3 regions of the Azospirillum lipoferum 4B genome follow, and region 3 is predicted to be linked to each of the others. Evidence: predicted binding sites of a transcription regulator. Region 3 holds the regulator's gene; each other region holds the start of a gene.
The links. Region 3 encodes PhoB, which activates phosphate uptake and scavenging genes when phosphate is short. Its sites were predicted from a motif close to TNTCATAAAACTGTCA; they were not measured.
Positions count from the first base shown of each region.

Region 1: the regulator PhoB is predicted to act here: its motif matches at 3,267-3,282, upstream of AZOLI_RS08545 (Na/Pi cotransporter family protein).
Region 2: the regulator PhoB is predicted to act here: its motif matches at 2,981-2,996, upstream of AZOLI_RS14255 (5'-nucleotidase, lipoprotein e(P4) family).

Region 1 is NC_016622.1:1,837,882-1,843,229, forward strand. Features, by position in the region: gene AZOLI_RS08525 (SDR family oxidoreductase) at 1-561, shown strand, start outside; gene AZOLI_RS08530 (50S ribosomal protein L25/general stress protein Ctc) at 749-1,345, shown strand; gene pth (aminoacyl-tRNA hydrolase) at 1,436-2,008, shown strand; gene ychF (redox-regulated ATPase YchF) at 2,113-3,213, shown strand; gene AZOLI_RS08545 (Na/Pi cotransporter family protein) at 3,362-5,032, shown strand; gene AZOLI_RS08550 (putative bifunctional diguanylate cyclase/phosphodiesterase) at 5,232-5,348, shown strand, end outside.
Region 2 is NC_016585.1:87,880-93,227, reverse strand. Features, by position in the region: gene AZOLI_RS14275 (transporter substrate-binding domain-containing protein) at 1-129, opposite strand, end outside; gene AZOLI_RS14270 (LysR family transcriptional regulator) at 337-1,236, opposite strand; gene AZOLI_RS14265 (glutathione S-transferase family protein) at 1,348-1,980, shown strand; gene AZOLI_RS14260 (pyridoxamine 5'-phosphate oxidase family protein) at 2,013-2,909, shown strand; gene AZOLI_RS14255 (5'-nucleotidase, lipoprotein e(P4) family) at 3,017-3,883, shown strand; gene AZOLI_RS32885 (hypothetical protein) at 3,936-4,088, opposite strand; gene AZOLI_RS14250 (hypothetical protein) at 4,270-4,662, opposite strand; gene urtE (urea ABC transporter ATP-binding subunit UrtE) at 4,780-5,348, opposite strand, start outside.
Region 3 is NC_016622.1:2,823,246-2,828,593, reverse strand. Features, by position in the region: gene pstA (phosphate ABC transporter permease PstA) at 1-1,082, shown strand, start outside; gene pstB (phosphate ABC transporter ATP-binding protein PstB) at 1,210-1,956, shown strand; gene phoB (phosphate regulon transcriptional regulator PhoB) at 2,066-2,770, shown strand; gene AZOLI_RS13115 (SAM hydrolase/SAM-dependent halogenase family protein) at 2,886-3,614, shown strand; gene AZOLI_RS13110 (Bax inhibitor-1/YccA family protein) at 3,695-4,432, opposite strand; gene AZOLI_RS13105 (ABC transporter permease) at 4,578-5,348, opposite strand, start outside.

The DNA of each region.
Region 1 (5,348 bases), 990 kb from region 3:
TTCATCGCCACCGTATCGGTCGGTGCCTTCGCGCCCGCTCCCTATGCCGCGGCCTATGCCGCCAGCAAATACGGTCTGGACGGGCTGCTGGAAAGCCTGCGGGCCGAGCAGGTCGACAGCCCCGGCCTGCATGTCTGCGGCGTCTATCCCGCCTTCACCGACACGCCCGGCATGATGCACGGCGCCAACTACACCGGGCACGAGCTGTCGCCGGAAGGCCCGATCTACGACGATCCCGAGGACGTGGCGGCGACGATGGTGTCCGTCGCCCGCCGGCCGCGTGCCAAGGCGATGGTCGGGGCGCTGACGCCGCTGGCCCGGCTCGGCCACGCCGTGGCGCCGCGTCTGGTGGAGGCGGTGGCCGGCTATGGCGCCCACCGTCATTTCGACCGCCAGCCCCCGGCGCCGCACAGCGACGGCAACCTGTTCCAGCCGGTGGAGCGCGGCCGGGACATCACCGGCGGCTTCTACACCCCACCGCCCGCCTGGGTCTCTCCCGTGCTGGTGGCCGGCGCCGCAGTCGCCGCCTTTGCCGCCTACCGCAGCCTGCGGCGGCATTGACCGCCCCTCCGGAATGGCGTCGACATCGGCTTCAATCGCCCTCTCCCGCCCCGGGAGAGGGTGTGACTAGCGATCCCCTGCGAAATCCCGCCACGCCCCTTGACGCAGCCCCCCGATTGCCGTAAGCACGCCGCGCACGCGTCGGCACCCCTGGAGGCCGGCGCCCTTTTCGTTTTGGAGCATCGTCATGACCAAGATCATTCCGCTCGGCGCTGAGACGCGCGAACGGGCCGGCAAGGGGACCGCCCGCCAGACCCGCCGTGACGGCCGCATTCCGGCCGTCATCTACGGTGGCAAGCAGGCTCCCCTGACCATTTCGCTCGAGAAGTTCGAGTTCACCCGCGTCCTGCATCAGCCGGGCTTCTTCACCCACCTGTTCGAGGTGACCGTCGACGGCACCGCCCATCGCGTCCTGCCGCGCGACGTGCAGTTCCACCCGGTGACCGACGTCCCGCTGCATGTCGACTTCCTGCGCGTTTCGGCCGACACCCGCACCAACGTGCAGGTTCCGGTCGAGTTCGTCGACCAGGAGAAGTCGGCCGGCCTGAAGCGCGGCGGTGTGCTGAACATCGTCCGTCACGAGCTGGAGCTGAGCTGCCCGGCCGACAGCATCCCCGAGCACATCACGATCTCGTGCGAGGGCTTCGACGTCGGCGACTCGATCCACATCTCCTCGGTCAAGCTGCCGGAGGGTGTGACCTCGACGATCACCGACCGCGATTTCACCATCGCGACCATCGTTGCCCCGTCGGGCCTGAAGTCGGACGAGAACGCCGCTTCCTAACCGGAGCGTTCGTTCTTCGACGATGGTTACAGTGGGGGGCTTCGGCCCCCCGCTTCGTTTTGTGGAGTTGCCTTTCAAAGGGTGAGGGACATGCTGCTTCTGGTCGGACTGGGCAACCCCGGCAACGAGTATGCCCGCAACCGCCACAACATCGGTTTCATGGCGGTGGAGACCATCGCCCAACGCCATCGCTTCACCCCATGGAAGAAGCGCTTCCAGGGCCAGACCGCCGAGGGCACCGTCGCCGGCGACAAGGTTCTGGCGCTGGAGCCCGCCACCTTCATGAACCTGTCGGGCCAGTCGGTGGTGGCGGCCCTGCAATTCTACAAGCTGAAGCCCGAGAACGTCGTCGTCATCCATGACGAGCTGGACCTGCCCCCCGGCAAGATCCGGGTGAAGAAGGGTGGCGGCCATGGCGGCCACAACGGCCTGCGCTCCATCGACGCGCATATCGGCAAGGACTACTGGCGCATCCGGCTGGGCATCGGCCATCCCGGCAACAAGGATCTGGTCAGCGGCTATGTCCTGCACGACTTCGCCAAGGCCGACCAGGGCTGGATCGACCCGCTGCTCGACGCCGTCTCCGACAACCTGCCCCTGATGGTGGAAGGCCAGCCGGAGCTGTTCATGAACAAGGTGACGGTGGCGACGCAGGCGCGATAAGCCGCCGCCTGCCCGTCCCCTCCCCCACTTCGCGTTTGCGCTTTGCCCCCCTTCGTAGGATAAAGCGCAACAATTCCAGCATTTCCGACGGCGAGCACCCACCCATGGGCTTCAATTGCGGCATCGTCGGCCTGCCGAACGTCGGCAAGTCGACCCTTTTCAACGCGCTGACCGCCACCCAGGCGGCGGAGGCGGCGAATTTCCCCTTCTGCACCAAGGAGCCGAACGTCGGCCGCGTCAGCGTGCCCGACCCGCGGCAGGACAAGCTGGCGGAAATCGCCAAGTCGCAGAAGGTCATCCCGACCCAGCTGGAGTTCGTGGACATCGCCGGCCTGATCCGCGGCGCGTCGAAGGGTGAAGGGCTGGGCAACCAGTTCCTCGCCAACATCCGCGAGGTCGACGCCATCGTCCATGTGCTGCGCTGCTTCGAGGACGACGACATCACCCATGTCGAGGGCAGCGTCGACCCGCTGCGCGATGCCGAGGTGGTCGAGACCGAGCTGATGCTTGCCGACATGGAAAGCCTGGAACGCCAGCTGACCAGCCTGCAGAAGAAGGCCAAGGGCGGCGACAAGGACAGCAAGATCAAGGCCGACCTGATGGAGCGCGCCCTGAAGGTGCTGCAGGACGGCAAGCCGGCCCGCGTGGTCGAGGTGTCGGACGAGGAGCGGCCGGTGTTCAAGCAGTTCATGCTGCTGACCGCCAAGCCGGTGCTCTATGTCTGCAATGTGGAGGAGGCGTCCGCCGCCACCGGCAACGCATTCTCCGCCAAGGTCGCCGAAAAGGCCAAGGCCGAGAATGCCGAAGTCGTCGTGATTTCCGCCGCCATCGAGTCCGAGGTCGCCCAGCTCACCGACCCGGCCGAGAAGGCGGAGTTCCTGGAATCGATGGGGCTGGAGGAAACCGGCCTGAACAAGCTGATCCGCGCCGGCTTCAAGCTGCTGGACCTGATCACCTTCTTCACCGTCGGCCCCAAGGAGACGCGCGCCTGGACCGTGCGCCGCAACGCCAAGGCCCCGGAAGCGGCGGGCGTCATCCACACCGACTTCGAACGCGGCTTCATCCGCGCCGAAACCATCGACTACACCAGCTATGTCACGCTGGGTGGCGAGCAGGGGGCGAAGGACGCCGGCAAGATGCGCCAGGAAGGCAAGGAATACGTCGTCCAGGATGGCGACATCTTCCACTTCCGCTTCAACGTTTAAGAAAGCGGGGTCTGGGGGGCGAGGGCTCAACCGCCCCCCTACTCCACCTCCGCCGTCACCCAACTGTCATATTGTCGTAACAATTCGCACACCCCACCCTTCAGTTAGGGGTGCGACCTGACCGCCCCGATCCGACAGAGGGGGTGCGATGCAGGCGACGCGGGTGCTGCTGGAACTGGCCGGGAATGTCGTGCTGCTCCTGTGGGGGCTGCACATGGTGCAGAGCGGGCTGACCCGCGCGCTGGGCGGCGACCTGCGCCGCATCCTGGGCGCCGGGCTGCGCAACCGCTGGACCGCCTTCCTGTCCGGCATGGGCATCACCATGCTGTTGCAGAGCAGCACCGCCACCGGCCTGATGGCGACCGGCTTCACCGCCAACGGGCTGGTGTCGCTGATGCCGGCGCTGGCGGTGATGCTGGGGGCCAATGTCGGCTCCACCCTGATCGTCCAGGTCCTCGCCTTCGACGTCACCCATGTGGCGCCGGTGCTGCTGCTCGGCGGCTTCCTTGCCTTCCGCCGCGGCGGCCGGACGCGCAGCCGCGACCTGGGCCGGGTCGCCATCGGTCTGGGGCTGATGCTGCTGTCGCTGCACCTGCTGGTCGCCACCATCGCTCCGGCAGAGAACGCGCCGATGCTGCGGCGGATGCTGGGCATGCTGACCGCCGATCCGGTGGTGGCGGTGCTGTTGGCCGCCATCCTGTCCTGGGCCGCCCATTCCAGCGTCGCCGCGATCCTGCTGATCGCCTCGCTGGCCGGCGGCGGGGTGATCGGGCCGGAGGCCGCCGTCGCCATGGTGGCCGGCGCCAATCTGGGCAGCGCGATCAATCCCATCGTCGAGGGGCCGGGCGGCGACGGCCACAATCCGGCGGCCCGGCGGCTGCCGGTGGGCAATCTGGTCAACCGCATCGCCGGATGCCTGATCGTCCTGCCGCTGCTTGGGCCGATCACCGCCGGGCTGCAGACGCTGTCGCCGGATGCCACCCGGCTGGCCGCCAACTTCCACCTCGCCTTCAATCTGGCGATGGCCGCGCTGTTCATCGGTCCGCTGCCCTGGTTCGCCCGGGTTCTGACCCGGCTGTTCCCGGAACGGGTAGCCGTCGCCGATCCGGGAATGCCGCTCTATCTCGACCGCAGCGCGCTCCGCGTCCCCCACCTCGCCATCGCCAACGCGGCACGCGAGGCGCTGCGCATGGCCGACGCGGTGGACAGCATGCTGCGCGGCGCCCTGGACGTGCTGCACAGCGACGACCGCAAGCGGGTGCAGGAAATCCGGCGGATGGACGACGTGCTGGACCGGCTGCATGACGCGATCAAGCACTATCTCACCCAGATCAACGTGGAGGATCTGGACGAACGCGACGCCCGCCGGGTGTCGGACGTGCTGACCTTCACCATCAACCTCGAACATGTCGGCGACATCGTCGACCGCAACCTGATGGAGGCGGCGTCCAAGAAGATTCGGCGCAAGCTGCGCTTTTCCACCGAAGGGGCGGCCGAAATCGCCGGCATGCTGGAACGGCTGAGCGAAACCCAGCGGCTGGCCGCCGCCGTCTTCGTGTCCGGCGACATCCGCTCCGCCCGCGCGCTGATGCGCGAGAAGGAAGTGATCCGCGACCTGGAGACCAGCGCCACCGAGGCGCATTTCGCCCGCCTGCGTGCCGGACGGACCGAAAGCGTGGAGACCAGCGCCCTGCATCTGGACATCCTGCGCGACCTGCGCCGCATCAACGCCCATCTGGTCGCCGCCGCCTACCCGGTGCTCGATCAATCGGGGGAGTTGCTGCCCAGCCGTCTCAAGCACGGGGCAACCCATGGGTGACGAACCTGCCCAAAGACGGGGTGAGGCGAGGCCCACGCTTCGCCCTTTTCTTGTCACCGCCCCAGTAACGTTAACTCTTTCGTAACCATCTAAAATTCGTCAAGCTCTTTCGCGACATGGTTAACAAACCATTGCCGTGGTTGTTATGCCAGGGAGTGCCGGGCATCGACCGGCGAAGGTTGGCGGAATGGAGCGGACGGTGGCGAACACGCGCGCGACGTCGAACGGGCCGGATACACCGGGGACATCCGACGCCGGATTCGTCGAGCGGGTCCGCGACGCCATCGACCGGCAGGAGCTGTCGCTGGTCTTCCAA
Region 2 (5,348 bases), on a different replicon from region 3:
GCCGGTGGTGCCAACCCGGATCACCCCGGCCTGCCGGATCGTCTGCAGCACACCGTCGGCCGCAAAGGCCGCCGGAACCATGGTGATGGTCGCGGCAATCATCGCGGCGGCCGTCAAAAGAGCCTTCATTCTGATCCCCTGTCGTTGGTCGTCTTCTGTCATTCTTCGCTGCGGCCGTCTCTCCGGCCGCCTCCCGCCACGGGAGTGCGCCAGTATGACGCCGGGTTCGGCAAATGCATGGTCGGAAAATGCCGATCTGCCATGGGTTCGCGGCAGATCATTGCGCGATCCCGGCCTTCCCCGAGCAATTCCTCCCGAGGCCTGTCGATGCGATGATCAGGCGCGCAGAACGGCCAGCCGCTCCAGTCCCTGGATCGCATGGTCGAGAAAGGCGCGCACCCGGCCGGGCATCAGCCGTGCCGTCGGCACCACGACATGGACCGGCAGCGGAGCCGGCTCGGCATGCGGCATCAGGCGCACGAGGGTTCCGGCGGCGATGTCGTCCGCCGCCTGATAGGACAGCGACCGGGCGATGCCATGCCCGTCGCGCGCGGCGAGCAGGGCCGGCTCGATATGGCTGACCGCCAGCCGCGGCGTGACCCGCACCACCCGCTCCCGCCCATCGACCAGAAAGCGCCAGTCCGGCGGACCGGGCCGGGCCATGGACAGGATGATGTCGTGACCGGCCAGATCCTCCGGCATCGAGGGCGTGCCGCGCCGCGCCAGATAGCCGGGGCTGGCGACCAGATAGCGCGCGACCTGCCCCACACGCCGGGCGACGAGGCCGGAGTCGGGCAAGGGGCCGATGCGGATCGCGACATCCAGCTCCTCCTCGATCAGGTCGAGGTTGCCGTCGGACAGCACCAGTTCGACACGGATGTCGGGGAAGGCGCGCATGAAGTCGAGCACCAGCGGCGTCACATGCTTGCGCCCGAACATCACCGGAGCGGTGATGCGCAGCCGCCCGCGCAGCGGCCGGTCGGTGCCGGTGGCCGCCAGCGCCTCGTCATAGTCGGCCAGCAGCCGGCGCGCCTGCTCGGCCAGCCGCCGCCCGGCGTCGGTGGGTGCAAGGTTGCGGGTGGTCCGTTCGATCAGCCGCAGCCCCAGCCGCTCCTCCAGACCGGACAGCGCGCGGGTGACGGCAGGGGCCGAGCGCCGCAGCCGCTTGGCCGCGCCGGCGAGGCTGCCGGCCTCCAGGATCGCGACGAAGATCGCCAGTTCGTCCAGCCGGTCCACGATTCTTCCGGTTGCTGAAAGAGTACCTTTCGATCAAAGCGCATTCCTGCCGAAGCGCGCAAGTGGTTGGCTGTGGGCATCCGCGAAACAGTCGATGAAGGGACCTGTCCGATGAGCACCACCGCCGAACCCGCCATCACGCTCTACGGCACGCCGCTGTCAGGGCACAGCCACCGGGTGGAAGCCTTCCTGAACATTCTCGGCCTGCCTTACCGCTTCGTCGAGGCCGGCGCGGAACTGCGGCGGTCGGAAAGCTTCCTCGCCCTCAACCCCTTCGGGCAGATACCTGTACTGGTCGACGGCGATCTCGTCCTGCCGGACTCCGTCGCCATCCTTGTCTATCTCGCCGACCGCTACGACGCCTCCGGCCTGTGGAACCCGAAGGCGCCGGAGGAGGCGGCGCGGGTGCAGCGCTGGCTGTCGGTCGCCGCGGGCGACCTGCGCTTCGGGCCGGCGCTGGCGCGCATCCTGACGCTGTGGGGCGGGGCCGCTTCGCTGACCGACGCGCAGGCGGTCGCCGGACGCGTCCTGCGCTTCATGGACAGCCATCTGGCAAGCCGTGACTGGCTGGCGGCGGAGCGGCCGACCATCGCCGACATCGCCTGCTACGCCTATGTCGCCCGCGCCCCGGAAGGCCGCATCCCGCTCGATCCCTATCCGGCGGTTCGCCGCTGGCTGGAGCGGGTGGAGGCGATCCCGGCGCTGACCCCAATGGCCCAAAGCGCCATTCCGCAACCCGCCTGAACGCCCTTCACCCCAAACACAGGAGCACGGCCATGGAGCAGGACCGCATCCCCGATCCCTTCCATCCCGGCGAGCGGGCGGCGCAGGCGCGGGCCGGGTTCCGCGTGCCGTCGGCGCCGATCCGCGACCGGCTGATCTCGCAGCACCGGGAATTCTACCCGCTGCTGCCCTGGCTGCTGGTCGCCACACGGGACGAGGCCGGCGATCCGGCGGCCGGAGTGCTGACCGGCGCTCCCGGCTTCGTCGCCGCCTCCGATTCCAGAACACTGTGGGTGCGGCCGGACCATGGCGCGTGGCAGCCCTGGCCGGCCGGGCCGGCGGTCGGGGATCCGGTGGCGGCGCTGGGCATCGACCTCGGCACCCGCCGCCGCAACCGCGTGAATGGCCGGGTGGTGGCGCGCGACGGGACGGCCTTTGCGATAGGGGTGGAGGAGAGCTTCGGCAACTGTCCGCAGTACATTCATGTCCGCAGGGTGGAAACGGCACCGGCAGCCTCCCCTGGTGCCATGGAAATGCTGACCGGTCTGGACGAGGAGGCGCGGCGCCTGATCGGAAAGGCCGACACCGCCTTCGTCGCATCGGCTTCGTCGCCGGCTGGCGATGCCCGGCTGGACGTGTCGCACCGGGGCGGACCGGCAGGCTTCATCCGGGTCGACGGCGACCGGCTGATCGTGCCGGACTATGCCGGCAACCGCTATTTCAACACGCTGGGCAACATGCTGCTGAACCCGCGCGCCGGGCTGCTGCTGGTCGATGTCGCCAGGGGCGATGTGCTGCACCTGACCGGGGCGGTCGGCATCGACTGGGAGCCCGACCCCGAACTTCCCAACGCCCAGCGAAGCTGGAGCCTGCATGTCGAGCGCGGGTGGCGGCGGAAGGCGGCGATTCCGCTGCGCTGGAGCGAATTGGAGCGTACCGGGACACCGTGACGCAAGCGTACCAGGACACCGTGACGCAAGCGTCACGGGATCATCGCCAAGCGACCTGAACTGTGCTTCGATGACAGTTCCATGACACTTGATGGATGGGTGTGTCGATGCGCAAATCCGCCTGTTCCGGGCGCTGGTCGCTGCTGTCCGGTGCGATTGTCCTCTCGCTTCTGGCCGGCCCTGCCCTGGCTGCCGATCCTGTGCCGCAAAGCGATCTGCTGAACGCCGAGTTGTGGATGCAGCGCTCGGTCGAATACAAGGCGAACGCGCTGGCGGTCTATGCGCTGGGCAGGATCCAGTTGGACAAGGCGCTGGCGGACAAGGCCTGGACCGCGGCGACCGAGCAGACCGGCAATTTCCAGGAGCTGCCGCCGGCCGTGGTGCTGGATTTGGACGAGACGGCGATGGACAACTCCGCCTACCAGGCCGGTCTTGTCACCTCCGGCACCGATTTCTCGCCCAAGACCTGGGATGCCTGGGTGAGGGCGGAAAAGGCGACGGCGGTGCCGGGCGCGGTGGAGTTCACCCAGTATGCCGAGTCGAAGGGCGTCAAGGTCTTCTACGTTACCAACCGCAGCGCCGACCAGGAGGAGCCGACCCGCCGCAACGCGCAGGCGCTGGGCTTCCCGATGGGCGGCAACGTCGATACCTTCCTGATGTCCAAGGAAAAGCCGGACTGGAGTTCGGCAAAGAGCACGCGGCGCGCGGCGATCGCCAAGGATTACCGGATCGTTCTGCTGTTCGGCGATAACTTCGGCGACTTCTCCGACGCCTACAACGGCAGCGAGGCGGAGCGGCTGAAAGCCTATGAAGCGGCGAAGGAGCATTTCGGGCGCGACTGGCTGATGCTGGCCAATCCCGGCTACGGCTCGTTCGAGAGCGCGCCCTATGGGCACAATTTCAAACTCTCGGCCGACGAGAAGCGGGCCAAGAAGATAGGCGCGTTGGAACCCTGGGTAGCGCCAGCCAAGTAAGGGGCCGGATACGGGCCAAAAAACGGGCCAAAAAACGGGAGGTGCGCCGTTCTCAGAAGAACAGGCGCACCGCCTGCACGATCACCACCCAAGGCGCACCGATCATCACGGTCCACACCGCCAGCCGCGGCAGACCGTGCATCTTGCGGACCTTCGGTTCGGCGGAGGGCGTGGCTTCGAACGAGACGGCGTTGTAGATCGACATGGCCTGCTGCTCCATGAGCAAGATGACGGTGAGGACATCTTGCGGTTTCGATCCTTAACGACCATTAAAGAGCGCCGCCTGCGAAGCCGATGTTTGCGAATTACCTCAACAGGATAAGAACACCTCGAAAGATCGCGGCGCCGTGGGGCGGAATGACCACCACGACACCGCGGATTGGGCCTTACGGCTTCGCCACGTGCCAGACATTGTTCACGCCGTCACCCGTGGTATCGCCGGGCTTCATGTCCTTGGCCCAGGTGTAGAGCGGCTTGCCGTCGTAGGCCCATTGCCGGGCTCCGTCGTCGCGGGTGACGACGCTGTATTTGCCCATCGGCTTGGCGGAAGCGGTAGCCATCAGCGGCGGCCAGTTCGTCGCGCAAGGCCCGTTGCAGGCCGATTTGCCTGCCGTGTCCTTATCGAAGATGTAGAGCGTCATGCCCTTCGCATCGGTCAGGACAGGACCCATTGCGGTCTTACCCGTCATGGCCGGTTCCTTGTCCTGAGCGAATGCCGGAGTGCCGAACAGGACGGCGCCCAGGCCGACGGCGGCGACGGTGACACGGAATGCGGACATCATTGCGTGGTTGCTCCCCAAATACCGGTCCGCCGGATGGCGGACCCGATGGATGAAAGACGCAATGGAAACGCGGTTATTCCGTAGACGACCCGTCGAAAATCGCCGCCATCGGCATCACACCGTCAGGTACTTGCGCACCTCCTGCTCGTCCAGGTCGCTGCGGGGACCGGACAGCATCACCTCGCCACGCTCCATCACTACCCAGTCGTCGGCGAGGTCGCGGGCGAAATCGAAATACTGCTCGACCAGCAGGATCGCCATGGTGCCCTTGTCGCGCAGGTAAGAGATGGCGCGGCCGATGTCCTTGATGATGGAGGGCTGGATGCCTTCGGTCGGCTCGTCCAGCACCAGCAGGCGCGGGCGCGTCACCAGGGCACGGCCGATGGCGAGCTGCTGTTGCTGCCCGCCCGACAGGTCGCCGCCGCGGCGCTCCAGCATGGATTTCAGCACCGGGAACAGCTCGAACACCTCGTCGGGGATCGAGCGTTGCGAGCGCGGCAGCGGGGCGTAGCCGGTCAGAAGATTTTCCCGTACCGTCAACAGCGGGAAGATCTCGCGCCCCTGCGGGACATAGGCGATGCCGCGGCGTGCACGGTCGGCCGGCGCCATCTTCGTCACGTCGGCACCGTCCCAGCCGATGGAGCCGCCCGACACCGGCTTCAGCCCGACGATGGCGCGCAGAA
Region 3 (5,348 bases):
CGCGGATCAGGCTGGAGGTGACGCTGGACCCGGCCGAGGTCGCCGAGCGCAACTACACTCCCCTGCTGCGCCGGGCGCTCCATGCCCAGTTCCCGCAGGTGACCGACCGCGCCGGCAAACGCGTGCTGAACGACCTGCTGTCGTCGGGCGCGCCGTACGAGCTGGAGGCGATGGTCGCCAAGAACCCGGCGCTGGTCGGCACCACCCTGACCGTCTGGGTGCGCGCCGACGACGAGATCGACCAGCTGGTGAAGGGCCGCTACCGCCGCGACCTGCCGGAGAGCGAGCGTGGGCTCAGCGATGCCAAGATCGCCGCGGCCGATGCGTTGCTGGCCTCCGGCGCGCTGGCGCAGGGCTTCAACACCACCCTGTTCACCGCCGGCGACAGCCGCGAGCCGGAACAGGCAGGCATCGGCGGCGCCATCGTCGGTTCGCTGCTGACGCTCCTGGTGACCATGGCGCTGTCGGTGCCGGTCGGCATCTCCGCCGCGGTCTATCTGGAGGAGTTCGCGCCGAAGAACCGCTGGACCGACCTGATCGAGGTGAACATCAACAACCTCGCCGCGGTGCCGTCGATCATCTTCGGCCTGCTGGGTCTTGCCGTTTTCCTGGGTTTCTTCGGCATGCCGCGTTCGGCGCCGCTGGTCGGTGGGCTGGTGATGGCGCTGATGACGCTGCCGGTGATCATCATCTCGGCCCGCGTCGCGCTGAAGGCGGTGCCGCCGTCGATCCGCGAGGCGGCGCTGGGCATCGGCGCCTCGCCCTTGCAGACGGTTCTGCACCATGTGCTGCCGCTGGCGATGCCCGGCATCCTCACCGGCACCATCATCGGCATGGCCCGCGCGCTGGGCGAGACGGCACCGCTGCTGATGATCGGCATGGTCGCCTTCATCGTCGACGTGCCCCATGGGCTGACCGACAGTGCCACGGTGCTGCCCGTTCAAATCTACATGTGGGCCGACAGCCCGGAGCGTGCCTTCACCGAACGCACCTCGGCGGCGATCCTGATCCTGCTCGGCGTCCTGATCCTGCTGAACGGGACGGCCGTGATCCTGCGCAAGATTTTCGAGAGACGGTGGTGAGCGCCCCATGAGCATTACGAGCGGCATCCCGAGCGGCATCCCGAGTCCGCTGAAGCTGCGGCCCCGCGGCGACCAGCGCCCCGGTCAACACCCTGGGCAGCAGTCCGGTGCCGTCCTGCCCAACAAGATGACCGCCCGCGGGGTGAAGGTGTTCTACGGTGCCAAGCAGGCGCTGAAGGGCATCGACCTCGACATCCACGAGAGCCGGGTGCTGGCGCTGATCGGCCCGTCCGGCTGCGGCAAGTCGACCTTCCTGCGCTGCCTGAACCGGATGAACGACACCGTCGAGGGCTGCCGGGTCGAGGGACGGATCGCGCTGGACGGCGAGGACGTCTACGGCAAGGCGGTCGATGCGGTGCAGCTGCGCGCCCGCGTCGGCATGGTGTTCCAGAAACCGAACCCGTTTCCGAAGTCGATCTACGACAACATCGCCTATGGTCCGCGCATTCACGGCCTGGCTTCCGGCCGCGACGAGCTGGACGAGGTGGTGCAGAGTTCGCTGAAGCGCGCCGGCCTGTGGGGCGAGGTGAAGGACCGCCTGCGCGAGCCCGGCACCAGCCTGTCCGGCGGCCAGCAGCAGCGGCTGTGCATCGCCCGCGCCATCGCCGTCAGCCCCGAGGTGATCCTGATGGACGAGCCCTGCTCGGCGCTCGACCCCATCGCGACCGCCCATATCGAGGAGCTGATCGACGAGCTGCGGGCCAACTACACCATCGTCATCGTCACCCACAACATGCAGCAGGCCGCCCGCGTGTCGCAGCGCACCGCCTTCTTCCATCTGGGCGAGATGGTGGAGTGCGACGACACCGAGGAAATCTTCACGAACCCGCGCGACGAGCGCACCCAGGGCTACATCACCGGCCGCTACGGCTGAGAGCCCTGCTCCTAAAAGCCTTGCCTGATTTTGCGCCCCTTCCCTCCTTTGTTGAAAAGGCTGTCCCATGCCGGTTAACGTCGAGACGCGCGCTGTGAACGGAGCCTCCATGAACGCGGCCCTGAAGCCGCTCGTCCTGGTCGTCGAGGACGAGGCCGACATTCTGACGCTGTTGAAGTACAACCTGGAAAAGGAAGGCTTCCGCGTCGCCACCGCCAGCGACGGCGAGGAGGCCCTGCTGGCCGCCGGCGAACAGACGCCGCACATCGTGCTGCTCGACTGGATGCTACCGCTGATGAGCGGGCTGGAGGTCTGCCGCCAGCTGCGCCGCAACGCCAAGACCCGCGACATCCCGATCATCATGCTGACCGCCCGCGGCGAGGAAGGCGACCGGGTGCGCGGCCTGAATTCCGGCGCCGACGACTACATCACCAAGCCCTTCTCCCCGACCGAGCTGGTGGCCCGCATGCGCGCGGTCCTGCGCCGCGCCTCGCCCGGCATGACGGACGAGGTGCTGACCTTCGCCGACGTGACGATGGATCTGGCCGCCCACCGCGTACGCCGCAATGGGCGCGACGTACATCTCGGTCCGACGGAATTCCGCCTGCTGCGCCACTTCATGCAGCATCCCGGCCGCGTCTTCTCGCGCGAACAGCTGCTCGATCTGGTGTGGGGCCATGACGTGTACGTCGAGCCGCGCACGGTCGACGTACACATCCGCCGCCTGCGCAAGGCGATGAACGAAGAGGAAGAACTGGATCTGATCCGCACCGTGCGGTCGGCAGGCTACGCGCTGGATACGAAGTCGATGTGATTCGGGGTCAGATCCCCGCCTAACCTCCCCCGCACAAGCACTTGTCCCCTCCCCCGCCCAGCGGGGGAGGGTTAGGGTGGGGGCAAGACCGCCGACACTGGTGAGAATGCCCTCCATGATCCTGCTCTTCACCGACTTCGGCCTCTCCGGCCCCTACACCGGCCAGATGAAGGCGGTGCTGGCGCAGCAGGCGCCAACCGTCCCGGTCATCGACCTGTTCGCCGACGCCCCCGCCTTCGACCCGCAGCTGTCGGCCTACCTTCTGGCCGCCTACGCCCCGGCCTTCCCCGCCGGCAGCGTCTTTCTCTGCGTCGTCGATCCGGGTGTCGGCACCGACCGGCGGCCGGTGATGGTGGAGGCCGATGGGCGGTGGTTCGTCGGCCCCGACAACGGCCTCTTCGCCCTGATCGCCCGCCGCGCAACGTCGCTAAAGGCCTGGACCATCGACTGGATTCCGGACCGGCTGTCCGCCAGCTTCCACGGCCGCGACCTGTTCGCCCCCGTGGCCGCCGATCTGGCGACCGGCCGGCCGGTGCAGCGCAGCCGCCTCACCCTCGCTGCCATCGACCGCCCCGACTGGCCGGACGAGCTGGCGCGCATCGTCTATGTCGATGTCTACGGCAACGCCATGACCGGCATGCGGGCGTCCACCCTGCCCGCCGCCGCCATGCTGACCGCCGCCGGCACCCGCATCGCCCGCGCCCGCACCTTCGGCGCCGTCGGGCCGGGCGAGCCGCTGTGGTACGAGAACTCCAACGGGCTGGCCGAGATCGCCGTCAACCGCGGGCGGGCCGATCAAGCGCTTGGTCTCAAGGTCGGCGATGCGGTGACGGTCGGGTCCTGAAAAGAAAACCGCCCGGAAGCGGGTGCTTCCGGGCGGCTGCTGTATTGATGCGATGCTTGTCCGATCAGGCGTCTTCAGGCTCAGTCGTTGTTGCGCTGACCCAGGAACTGCAGCAGGAACTGCAGCAGGAACTGGAACAGGTTGATGAAGTCCAGGTACAGCGTCAGGGCGCCCATCAGGGCCAGCTTGCCGGTGCTCTCGTGATCGTAGCCCTCGGCGTAGCTTTCCTTGATCGCCTGGGTGTCGTAGGCGGTCAGGCCGGTGAAGATCAGCACGCCGATGGCGGAGATCGCGAAGTGCAGGGCTGGCGACTGGAAGAAGATGTTCGCCAAGCCGGCGATCACCAGACCGATGACGCCCATCATCAGGAACGAGCCCATCTTCGACAGGTCGGCCTTCGTGGTGTAGCCGTACAGGCTCATCGCCAGGAAGGTCGCGGCGGTGACGAAGAAGGTCAGCGCGATCGACGCCCCGGTGAAGACCAGGAAGATGGCCGACATCGACAGGCCCATCGCGCCGCAGTAGGCCCAGAAAATCATCTGTGCCGATGCGAAGGACAGGCGCTGGATGCCGAAGGACAGCACCATCACGAACGCCAGCGGGGCCAGCATCACCACCCACTTCAGCGGAGTGCCGAAGATGGCCGCCATCATGGCCGGGCTGGACGACACGAGCGCGGCGACCAGGCCCGTCAGGATCAGGCCGGCGCCCATGTAGTTGTACACGCGCAGCATGTGCTGGCGCAGGCCTTCGTCGAAGTATCCCCGATCTGTCGCGCGGCCTGCGGTCGCGAAGCGGTTATAGGTCGGGTCTGCCATGTTGGTTTCCTCGGTGGAATAGGGTGATCCCGTCGCCATGACATATTGGCGAGTCCGCAATTCGGTTCAATAGGAATCGGCAGCGGTTTTCCAAGATGAAAAAGCTTTCACGATTCGTTTTTGCTATGGCGTTCCGCCGTATGAGTCACTCGTTCCGAAGCAACGGCGCGGATGGTTGGCCCAGAGCCCGCCAAGTACCATAGAACCCGAAAGCGAGTGTGATCGCCGTGCTGAGCAAGGCCGTGGTGACCACCGCCGACGGCAGGAAGCTCCACTCCCAATGCATCAGGAAGCGCAGCACCGCCCAGGCGGTCAGCGTGCCGATGCCGCCGGCGATGACCGCGGTCAGCAGGCCCAGCAACCCGTATTCCAGCAGGAAGGCGCGCAGCACGTCGCCGCGCGTCGCCCCCAGCACCTTCAGCACCACCGCGTCGTAGACCCGGCGGCGATGGCCGGCGGCGACCGCGCCGGCCAGCACCAGCGTGCCGGCGGTCAGCGTGATGCCGGCGACGATGCGCACCGCGGTGCCGATATGGCCCAGCATCTCCGACACGGTGTCGAGCGCGTCCTTGATCCGGACCATGGTGATGTTGGGGAAGCGCTGCAGCACAGCGCGCTGCACCTGCGTTTCGGCATCCGGCGTCGCGCGGACGGTGGCGACCCAGGTCTGCGGTGCGCCTTCCAGCGTGCCGGGGGCGAAGACCATGGTGAAGTTGATCGCCATGCTGCTGAAATCGGCGGCGCGGACGTTGGCGACCGTGGCCTCGATGCTGCGGCCCAGGATGTTGATCGACAGCGTGGCACCGGGGCCGATGCCGAAGGCCTCGGCGACGCTCTGGTGGATCGAGATCAGCGGTGGGCCGGCATAGTCGGCCGCCCACCAGCTGCCGGCGGTGATGGTGGAATGCTTCGGCAG